Regions from separate parts of the Brachybacterium sp. p3-SID957 genome, predicted to be linked through region 2. Evidence: predicted binding sites of a transcription regulator. Region 2 holds the regulator's gene; each other region holds the start of a gene.
What was found. The regulator HspR, encoded in region 2, represses chaperone genes until heat shock. The targets are predictions, from matches to a motif close to AAGTTGAGTCNNNNNGACTCAACTT.
Positions count from the first base shown of each region.

Region 1: the regulator HspR is predicted to act here: its motif matches at 1,806-1,830, upstream of dnaK (molecular chaperone DnaK).
Region 3: the regulator HspR is predicted to act here: its motif matches at 1,412-1,436, upstream of M3B01_RS08955 (Hsp20/alpha crystallin family protein).

Region 1 is NZ_JALXKT010000051.1:18,399-21,669, forward strand. It holds gene M3B01_RS10960 (hypothetical protein) at 1-1,504, opposite strand, end outside; gene dnaK (molecular chaperone DnaK) at 1,960-3,271, shown strand, end outside.
Region 2 is NZ_JALXKT010000074.1:102-3,372, reverse strand. It holds gene M3B01_RS12995 (TVP38/TMEM64 family protein) at 1-633, shown strand, start outside; gene M3B01_RS12990 (glycosyltransferase family 4 protein) at 711-1,718, shown strand; gene M3B01_RS12985 (heat shock protein transcriptional repressor HspR) at 1,731-2,168, opposite strand; gene M3B01_RS12980 (DnaJ C-terminal domain-containing protein) at 2,280-3,271, opposite strand, start outside.
Region 3 is NZ_JALXKT010000035.1:19,686-22,956, forward strand. It holds gene M3B01_RS08945 (serine hydrolase) at 1-15, shown strand, start outside; gene M3B01_RS08950 (GNAT family N-acetyltransferase) at 37-714, opposite strand; gene M3B01_RS08955 (Hsp20/alpha crystallin family protein) at 827-1,315, opposite strand; gene M3B01_RS08960 (pyroglutamyl-peptidase I) at 1,664-2,296, shown strand; gene M3B01_RS08965 (rhomboid family intramembrane serine protease) at 2,653-3,271, opposite strand, start outside.

The DNA of each region.
Region 1 (3,271 bases), on a different contig from region 2:
GGATGATCGCCAGTTCGTCGAAGGAGGTGTCCAAATCCTGCCGGTTGCGGATCATGGAATGGCGGAACTGGTGCAGCACCAGGATCTTCTGTGGCAGGTCGTTGCTGCGGGTCAGCTCGGCAAGCCACGCGGAGACCTCGTTGATCTCCGCGGCCTCCACGGAGCCGATCTGCTTCAGGTGCACCTGATCGGGCTTGAGCCGCCACTCCGGGTCCAGGGCCAGGCCCACATGGGGCTCCAACAGCAGCTCCTCGTACAGCTTGGCCTGCTCCAGGAAGTGGGTGCGGCCCGGCTGCAGGTCCAGCATGGCGAACATGCCGTTCTCGGCGGCGGCATCCACGTAGGGACGCAGGTGGTCGATGGTGGAGACGTTGGAGTACTGGCCGTCACGTCCGGCGCTCGAGGAGGCGATGGTGGCGATGATCTCGAAGGACGGCACCACCACGTCCTCGGTCAGCTCGCGGTAGGGGGCGGCGTGCTCCTCGGCGCGCGTCACCGACTCTTCGGGTCCCTGCTCGCCGAGCACTCCGAGCACCGGGGACCCCGGGTGCCCGTACAGGGCGATGATCCGCTTGCCGGGCAGCACCAGCTGGCCGCCCCCCGGCGCCTGCGGCTGGGTGCGCGCCATCTCCACGCGCTCGGCGAACTGCTCGCCGAACTCCGGGCCCAGGGCGAGCACCGGGCCACCGGCTGCGGTGACCGCCTCCACCGACTCCGCCGAGACGCGCGGGTCAGGGTGCGGCAGCTCGGTCACCGTCGCGCCGGCCGCCAGTGCCGCGGCCAGGGCGCCGACGGGCACCTCGGCCCCGGCGGCCGCGAGCGCCACCGGGGCGGCGTCACCGGCGGCGGGCTCGACATCGGGCAGCCTCCGCTCGCCGTCGAGCTCCTCGCCGGGCAGTGGGTCCTCGCCGATGGTCAGCAGCACGCCGGCCCCGGGCTCGAGGCCGCGCAGCTCGGCGGGAAGGTCCTCGGCCGCGATCGGCCGACGCTCGGAGAAGTCGTGACGAGTCGACTCCGACAGCTTGTCGGGGTCGCTGCTGCCGCGCACCACGTCCACGCCGTCCAGCTCGATCTCCCCGAAGGTCAGGGCTGCCTCGGCGGCGAGGGAGGCCAGGGTCTCGGCGACGGCGGAGGCGTCCCCCACCAGCAGCGGCACGCCCATGGCGATCGCGGCGGAGGCGGCCGGGGCGAGCACAGCGGCATCCTCGTTCGCGGCGACCACGGCCACGGGGGAGGAGGTGAAGGAGGCAGCGGTCACCGCATTGGCGTCAGGAGCAAGCACCCCCGCCGTCTCGGTGGAGCGCTGGACGACGTCGGGGTTGCTCTCCTGGCCGCCGTCGCCGGCCGAGCTCTCGGAATCACCATCGCACGCGGCGAGCACGCCACCGGCCAGGGGCAGAGCGATCGCGGACTGCAGCAGGCGACGACGCGGCAGGGTGCGGCGCGGGACGGGACCGGGGGAGTCGGGTCGGGCGGACTGCGGGCGGCGGATCGAAGGGTTCACGCCTTCCATGATCCATGAGATCGGCGAGCTGGTGCGGGGCCGCGCCGGGAGGACACCGAGCGGTCGGCCCCGTCATGTCCCAACGCACGCGACCCGGTGCGAGGTGATGGTGGATGGAGCCGTGAACGGCGAGCAACAGCCCGCCCGCGGGCGCAGGCTCTTCGACCGCGAGATCGCGGCCCGCGCCGAGGAGCTGGCCCAGCTTAAGCGCAGCGCCTGCCGGATCGAGGCGGGCCTGATCGGCGACGACGGACGTGTCCGTGATCACTTCCTGCGCCCGGGAATATGTGCCCCTGCACGGAGGTTGAGCCATGTGTACTCAAGTTCAGTGCGTCGCAGATTGACAAGGAGCGGCTCGCGATCTCTACTTGAGTCGCTATCACTCAGTCTCCCCGCCGATCCCGGCGGATGCATGAACCACACGCGACCAGAAGGTCGCAGGAAGGCAGGCACACATGTCCCGTGTCGTCGGTATCGACCTCGGAACCACGAACTCCTGCGTCGCCGTCCTCGAGGGCGGCCAGCCCACCGTCATCGCCAACGCCGAGGGCGCCCGCACCACCCCGTCGGTGGTCGCGTTCTCCAAGCAGGGCGAGGTCCTCGTGGGCGAGGTGGCCAAGCGCCAGGCCGTCACCAACGTCGACCGCACCATCTCCTCCGTCAAGCGTCACATGGGCACCGACTGGACCGCCCAGATCGACGACAAGGCCTACACCCCGCAGGAGATCTCCGCCCGCATCCTGGGCAAGCTGAAGAAGGACGCCGAGAGCTACCTCGGCGAGACCGTCACCGACGCCGTGATCACGGTCCCCGCCTACTTCAGCGACTCCGAGCGCCAGGCCACCAAGGACGCCGGCACCATCGCCGGCCTCAACGTGCTGCGCATCATCAACGAGCCCACCGCCGCGGCCCTCGCCTACGGCCTGGAGAAGGGCAAGGACGACGAGCAGATCCTGGTGTTCGACCTCGGCGGCGGCACCTTCGACGTCTCCCTGCTCGAGGTGAGCAAGGACGAGGACGGCTCCACCATCCAGGTCCAGGCCACCGCGGGCGACAACCGCCTGGGTGGCGACGACTGGGACCAGAAGATCGTAGACTGGCTGATCTCCCAGGTCAAGAACAAGGACGGCGTGGACCTCTCCAAGGACCGCATCGCCCTGCAGCGCCTCAAGGAGGCCGCCGAGCAGGCCAAGAAGGAGCTCAGCTCCTCCACCTCCGCCTCGATCTCGCTGCAGTACCTGTCGATGACCGAGAACGGCCCGCTGCACCTGGACGAGAAGCTCACCCGCGCCCAGTTCGAGGACATGACCTCGGATCTGCTCGAGCGCACCAAGGCCCCGTTCCACCAGGTGATCAAGGACGCCGGGATCTCCCTGTCCGAGATCGACCACGTGGTGATGGTGGGCGGCTCCACCCGCATGCCGGCCGTCACCGAGGTCGTCAAGGAGCTCACCGGCGGCAAGGAGCCCAACAAGGGCGTCAACCCCGACGAGGTCGTGGCCGTGGGCGCTGCCCTGCAGGCCGCGGTGATCAAGGGCGAGCGCAAGGACGTCCTGCTCATGGACGTCACCCCGCTGTCCCTGGGCATCGAGACCAAGGGCGGTGTGATGACCAAGCTCATCGAGCGCAACGCGGCCATCCCCACCAAGACCTCCGAGGTGTTCTCCACTGCCGAGGACAACCAGCCCTCCGTCGCCATCCAGGTGTTCCAGGGCGAGCGCCAGTTCACCCGCGACAACAAGCTGCTCGGCACCTTCGAGCTCACCG
Region 2 (3,271 bases):
CCCCCGCGCTCCGCGGTCCGGGCTGATCGCCCGGCGGTCGGCGCCCCCCGCTGCGATGCTCTGCGGGTCGCAGCTCGCTTCTCGCCCCTGCTGGGGCTGGCGGTCAGCATCGGCCTGGTGTGGTGGGGCTGGCAGGCCGGTGTGCTGCGCTCCCTGGAGAACCTGCAGGCCTTCATCGACGGCCTCGGCGCCTGGGGCCCGATCGCGTTCCTGATGGTCTCGATCGCCTCGGTGATCTTCCCGGTGATCCCCGGGGGGCTGCTGGTGGTGGCAGGGCCCGTGCTGTTCGGGCCGCTGGAGGGCACCCTGTACAACTACCTCGCGGTGTGCTCCGGCTCCTTCGCGAACTTCGCGATCGGTCGACAGGTGGGTCTGGGACTGATCGAGCGGGTGTTCTCCCCGAAGGCGGTGGAGAAGGCGCTGGGCTGGACACGCAGCCCCCATTTCACGCGGGTGTTCGCCACCGCGATCGCCCTGCCCGTGGCCCCGGACGATCTGCTGTGCTATCTCTCGGGCACCACCCGGATGCGGTGGCGCACCTACCTGCTGATCATCCTGACCTGCAAGCCGTGGTCGCTGATCGCCTATGGCCTGGGCGTCTCCGCACTGCTGGTGAAGTTCATGCCATGGTGACGGGCCGGCCTCACGCACGCCCGAACACCCGCCCGGTCCGCCCTGCCCGCCCGCTGCGGGTGCTGATGCCAACGGGTATGGCCCGCATCGCCAAGCAGTCCGGCATCGGGGCGGCCATCCGCCACCAGGAGCAGGCGGTGCGCTCCCTGGGCCACGAGGTGGTCCGATCCCCGCTGCGCCCCTTCGACGTGATCCATCTGAACACCCCGTTCCCGGACACGCTGCTGCTGTCGTGGTGGGCGCGCCTGCGGCGCCGTCCGGTGCTGATGTGGGCGCACTCCACGGAGGAGGACTTCCGGGACTCCTTCACCGGCGCCAATCGGATCGCGCCGCTGTTCCGCCGGTGGATCGCGCTGCTGTACCGGCGGGGCGACGCCGTGATCACCCCCACCCCGTACTCGCGCAGCCTGGTCTCCCAGCCGAAGTACGGGATCCGCACCCGCATCCACGTGCTCTCCAACGGGGTGGACACCTCGTTCTTCCGCCCGGACGCCTCGGCCCGCGGCCGCCTGCGGGACTCCCTGGGCCTGCCTGGTGAGTCGCGCGTGGTGATGAGCGTGGGCATCCAGATGGTGCGCAAGGGCATCCTGGACTGGGTCCAGGTGGCGCGCTCCATGCCAGAGGTGCACTTCGTCTGGTACGGCCACACCGATCCGCGACTGATCACCAAGGACGTCGAAGCCGCGATCGCCTCGGCCCCCGCCAACTGCCTGTTCCCCGGGTACGTGGGGGCTGAGGTCCTGCGCGATGCGTACGCGGGGGCCGACGCCTTCTGCTTCCTCACGAAGGAGGAGACCGAGGGGATCGTGCTGCTGGAGGCCCTGGCGTGCGGGGCCCCGGTACTGCTGAGGGACATCCCGATCTACCGCGATTGGCTGCCCGACGGGGCGGTCACCCACATGGTGCCCGGCAACGGCCCCAGCTTCCCCGCCACGGTGAAGGAGCGCCTGGGGGCCCTGCTGGACGGCGAGCTGCCGGATCTCACCGCAGCCGGTCAGGCCGCCGCGCAGGAGGTGGACCTGGGCCGGGTCGCGGAGCACCTGGCGGGGATCTACGAGGCCGAGGGGGTCATCCGTCGGTCCTGAGAGGATCGCCGGTCAGCGCCGGCGGTCGGGCCGCCACAGCACCAGCGCACCGCCGGGCGGGCGCTCGGGCCTCTCCCCACGGCGCAGGGAGGTCACGCGGCCGGAGCGGTCGGCGGAGAACACACGGCCGCCGGAGCGGGCGGCCATCTCCTCGATGGCCTCGTGCACTGCGCCGAGCTGCTCGCGCAGGGAGGCCACCTCGTCCTGCAGCGCGAGGATCCGCTTGATGCCGGCCAGGTTGATGCCCTCCTCCTGGGAGAGCCGCTGCACCTCGCGCAGCTGGGCGATGTCGCGGGCGCTGTAGCGGCGTCCACGGCCGGCGGTGCGGCGGGGGGAGACCAGGCCGATGCGGTCGTACTGACGCAGGGTCTGGGGATGCATCCCGGAGAGCTCCGCGGCCACCGAGATCACGAACACGGGGGCGCGCTCGTCGATGCGGTGGGGGCTCATCAGGGATCACTCCTTCCTGCGGTTCATTCTCTCAGCGTGCGGATCGCTCCGGGCGTGGATCGCTCCGGGCGTGGATCGCTCCGGGCGTGTATCGCTCCGGGCGTGGATCGATCAGCGGGCAGCGGCCTCGGCGAGGCCGGCACGGGGATCCTCGTCGGCGAGCGCGTCACGCAGGTCCTCCACGGCCTTGCGCGCCGCGCCCTCCACGTGGGTGGGCACCGCGACCTGCACGGTGACCAGCAGGTCACCGGTGCGCTTCGTCGTGACCAGGCCCTTGCCGCGCACGCGCAGGGTGCGGCCGGCCGGGGTGCCGGCGGGCACCTTCAGACCCACGGTGCCGCCGTCCAGCAGCGGCACGGTCAGGGTGGTGCCCAGCACTGCCTCGTCGAAGGACACGGGCACGGTGATCCGCAGATCGGCGCCATCGGCGCTCCACACCGGGTGCTCGTCCACCTCCAGGGTGAGCATCAGGTCACCGGCGGGGCCGCCACCGTGGCCGGGCCGGCCCTTGCCGCGCAGGCGGATCCGCTGGCCGTCGTGCACCCCGGCGGGGATGCGGGCGGTGACGGTGCGGCCGTCGACGCTCAGGCGCACCTCGGTGCCCAGCGCCGCCTGGCGGAAGCTGATGCGGGTGCGGGCATCGATGTCCTGGCCGGCGCTGGGCCGAGGGCCATGCCCGCCGCCGAAGCCGAAGCCACCGCCGGGTGCGCCGCCCTGCTGGCCGAACATGCGCAGCAGGTCGTCGAGGTCGGGCTCGGGCCCGCCGCCGGCAGGGTTGAAACCGCCGGGGCCGCCGCCTCGGGCTCCACTGAAGCCGCCCTGACCACCGCCGAACATGGCGGAGAAGATGTCGTCGAAGCCTGCACCGCCGGCGCCGCCCGGGCCACCGGGGCCCGCAGCGAAGCGGGCACCGCCGGAACCCATGGCCCGGATCGCGTCGTACTTCTGGCGCTCCTCGGGATCGTTGAGCACCGAGTAGGCCTCACCGACCTGCTTGAACTGCTCCTCGGCCTGCTTGTCGCCGGGGTTGCGGTCGGGGTGGAGCTTCTTGGCCTTCTTGCGGTAGGCCTTCTTGATGTCTTCCGCGCTCGCGTCCTTAGAGA
Region 3 (3,271 bases), on a different contig from region 2:
CGGGCCCCGCGCTGATCAGCCCTTGGGGGCTCCCCCTCAGCCGCCGGCTCCCAGCAGACCGCGCAGGGCCCCCGTGAGGCCCTCGACCTCCACGGCCACGTCGGGCCTGCGGAAACGCTCGGGGGTGAGGCTGAAGCGCTGCTGTGTCTTGGCACGGCCGTTCTCCTCGACCACCAGCAGACCGTCCTCGCGGTACCCGCAGCTGCGGGAGACCCCGTAGGAGGCGCCGTTGCCCACCACGGCGCTGGTCTCTGCGCGCTGCGCGCCCAGGTGGTCGAACGCCAGCACCAGCACGGCCTGCCGCATGAGCGTCCCGTGGCCCTTGCCCTGCTCATCCAGGGTGAGCCAGGAGCCGGAGCCCACCACGCGCCGCACCGCGAAGTGCGAGGCGCCCAGGTCCTGCATGCCGATCAGCCGCTCCTGGTGGAAGATGCCGAAGGAGAGGTTCCAATCGGTCGGGCCGACCTTCGAGCGCAGCTGCCACTGGAACTGGACGGACCGCGTCACTCGTTCGTCGGGGTCCACGTCGTACCAGGGGAACACCTGGTCGGAGTCCATGTCGGCGAAGATCGGCCGGTGCAGCAGAGCGGCGTACTCCGGCAGATCCTCGTCCCGGAGGGGACGCAGGGTGAGGGGGCCGGCGGTGATGCGCAGCCCGGAGGGCGGATAGAGGTCGGGCAGAGGGTCGGCCAGCAGGCCGGGCAGGGCGGTCATCGCGCGATCCTAGCGTCGTGAGCCCGCCCGGCCGCTGGGGCCGGCTTGCAAGGCAGAGTCCCCCGGCTCCCACCGCGAGCGGCGGGACCGGGGGACTCGTGAGCCGGGGGTGTCAGCTGTTGAGCTCACCCTCGATGGTGCGGCCCTCGGGGGCGGTGGCGGTGTCCTGCCCGGAGGTCACCGAGGGCTGCGCGGAGCGCTCGGTGTGGGCCACGTTGATCTTGCGCGGCTTGGCCTCCTCGGCCATGGGGATGGTCAGGCGCAGCACGCCGTCGCTGTACTCCGCCTCGATGCGGTCCAGGGAGACCCGGCTGCCCAGGGTGAGCTGGCGGGCGAAGGTCCCGGTGGGGCGCTCACGGGTGAGCCAGGAGCGCCCCGCGTCGTTCGAGACCGAGGCCTTGCGCTCGGCGCGCACCGTGAGGGTGCGGTCCTCGACGTCGACGTCCACGCTGGCCGGGTCCACGCCGGGCAGGTCGATCTCGGCGACGAAGCGGTCGTCCTCGCGGTACAGATCCATCGGCATGCCGACCGAGGCCGGGGTGCGGGTGAGATCCGAGAAGAAGCGGTCCACTTCCGGGAAGGGGGTGAAGCTGCGAGCCATGGTGTGCCTCCTGCGGTATCGGTGTGCGGTCGAGCAGGGGCCGTAGCTCCTCCTGCTCTCGGCAGGGTCAACGCGGTGCGCTCCCTCCCTATTCCAAAGTTGAGCCGACTGCGCTCACGTGAGCTGGATCACGCCAAAGGCTTTGGGAGCGGAGAGTCCCAGCATGGCGCAGATGGGCCGCCGTGTCTGCCCGTCGCGGGTGGACTCTGGGCGACTGCCCGCCCTCCGCCTCCCCCGCGCCGTGTCGTGCCGTCTCGCCGTGCCGTCCCGACCCGCCGTGCAGTGCCGTGCCGTCTCGCCGTGCCGCGCCTCCCCGATTTGCGGCCGTGAGGCTCCTACCGTGGATCCATGACCGTCGACGTGCTGCTGACCGGCTTCGCCCCCTTCGACGGGGCCGACATCAACGAGTCCTGGCAAGCCGTCCAGGCCGCCGCCGCGCAGCTGCGCGCGGACGGCATCGAGGCGGCGCAGCTGGAGCTGCCGGTCGAGTTCGACGCCGCCGGGGACCTGCTGGAGGCGGCCGTGCTCGAGCACCGTCCCGGCCTGGTGGTGGCCACGGGCCTGGCGGCCGGACGCCGCGCCGTCACTCCGGAGCGGGTGGCGATCAACGTGCGCGACGCACGCATCCCGGACAACGCCGGCGACCGCCCCGTCGATGAGCCCGTGGTGCCGGGCGGTCCCGTCGGCCATTTCAGCACCCTGCCCATCAAGGCGATCGTGGCCGCCCTGGCCCAGGAGCCCGCGATCCCGGCGGCGGTCTCACAGACGGCCGGCACCTACGTGTGCAACGACGTGTTCTACCGCCTGCTGCACCTGCTGGCCACCGACCCCAGCCTGGCCGGCATGCGGGGCGGCTTCGTGCATCTGCCGGCAGCCGCGGACATGCCGGTGGAGGACTCCGCCCGGGCGCTCGTGCGGGCCGTCCGCACCTGTCTGGCGACCCCGGAGGACGTGGTGCTCACCGGCGGCGCCGAGCACTGACCGCCCCGGTACCGGTGCACTGCACACGGCACCCGGCCCACGGCTCGCGGCGCCAGCGGAGAGTTATCCACAGGGTTCTCCACATCTGGGGATGAATCACAAGGATGTAGTTTCCCAGGTCCCGTGGCGCAGGTCCCCGTGCTTCACGGAGTGCCGCCCGCATCTCGCGGCCCTCGACGGTCTCCAGCGATCCACAACGCGACGCCGGTTGTCCACAGCAAGACCGTGAAATCCCCCGCGCACCCCGGTTCATCCACAATCCTGTCCACAGCTGGGGATAGTCACACCGGTGTCATTCGGCGGTGCCCTGCGCGAATGTTCTGCAGGGCACTCTCGTACAGCAGGCCGTGGCCCGCTCAGAAGTAGGGGACGGTGAGCGCCTTCAGCACCACCGCCACCGCGCACGCCAGCACCGCACCGGCGATCAGGGCCCCGTGGATCAGGGCGGAGCGCCGGGCGAGGGCCTGGCGGTCGGTGCCGTGCGTGGCCTTGGGCCGCAGCGCGAACATGGCCGCGACCAGGGCCGTGCCCACCAGCAGCCCGCCCAGGTGGCCCTGCCAGGAGATGTTCGGGACAGTGAAGGTGATCAGCAGGTTCAGGCCGATCAGCACCAGGATCTGGGCGCTCTGGCCACCCAGGCGGCGGTTGACGATGAACATGCTGCCGAACAGTCCGAACACTCCGCCGCTGGCACCCAGGGTGGCGGTGGTCCACTCCAGGGTCATCGGGTTCGCGAGCACGTACACCGCGGTGTGGCCGCCGAGGACGGAGGCCAGGAACACCCCGGCGTAGCGGGTGTGGCCCAGGGTCTGCTCGAGGTACTGCCCCACCACCCACAGCGCCCACATGTTCAGCGCCAGGTGCATCACCCCGCCGTGCAGGAACCCGGCGGTGAGGAAGGTCCACGGCATCGCCAGCGCTCGGAACGGCGCGAAGATCCCCCACTGGGTGACGATGTGCGGGGCCAGCGCCTGC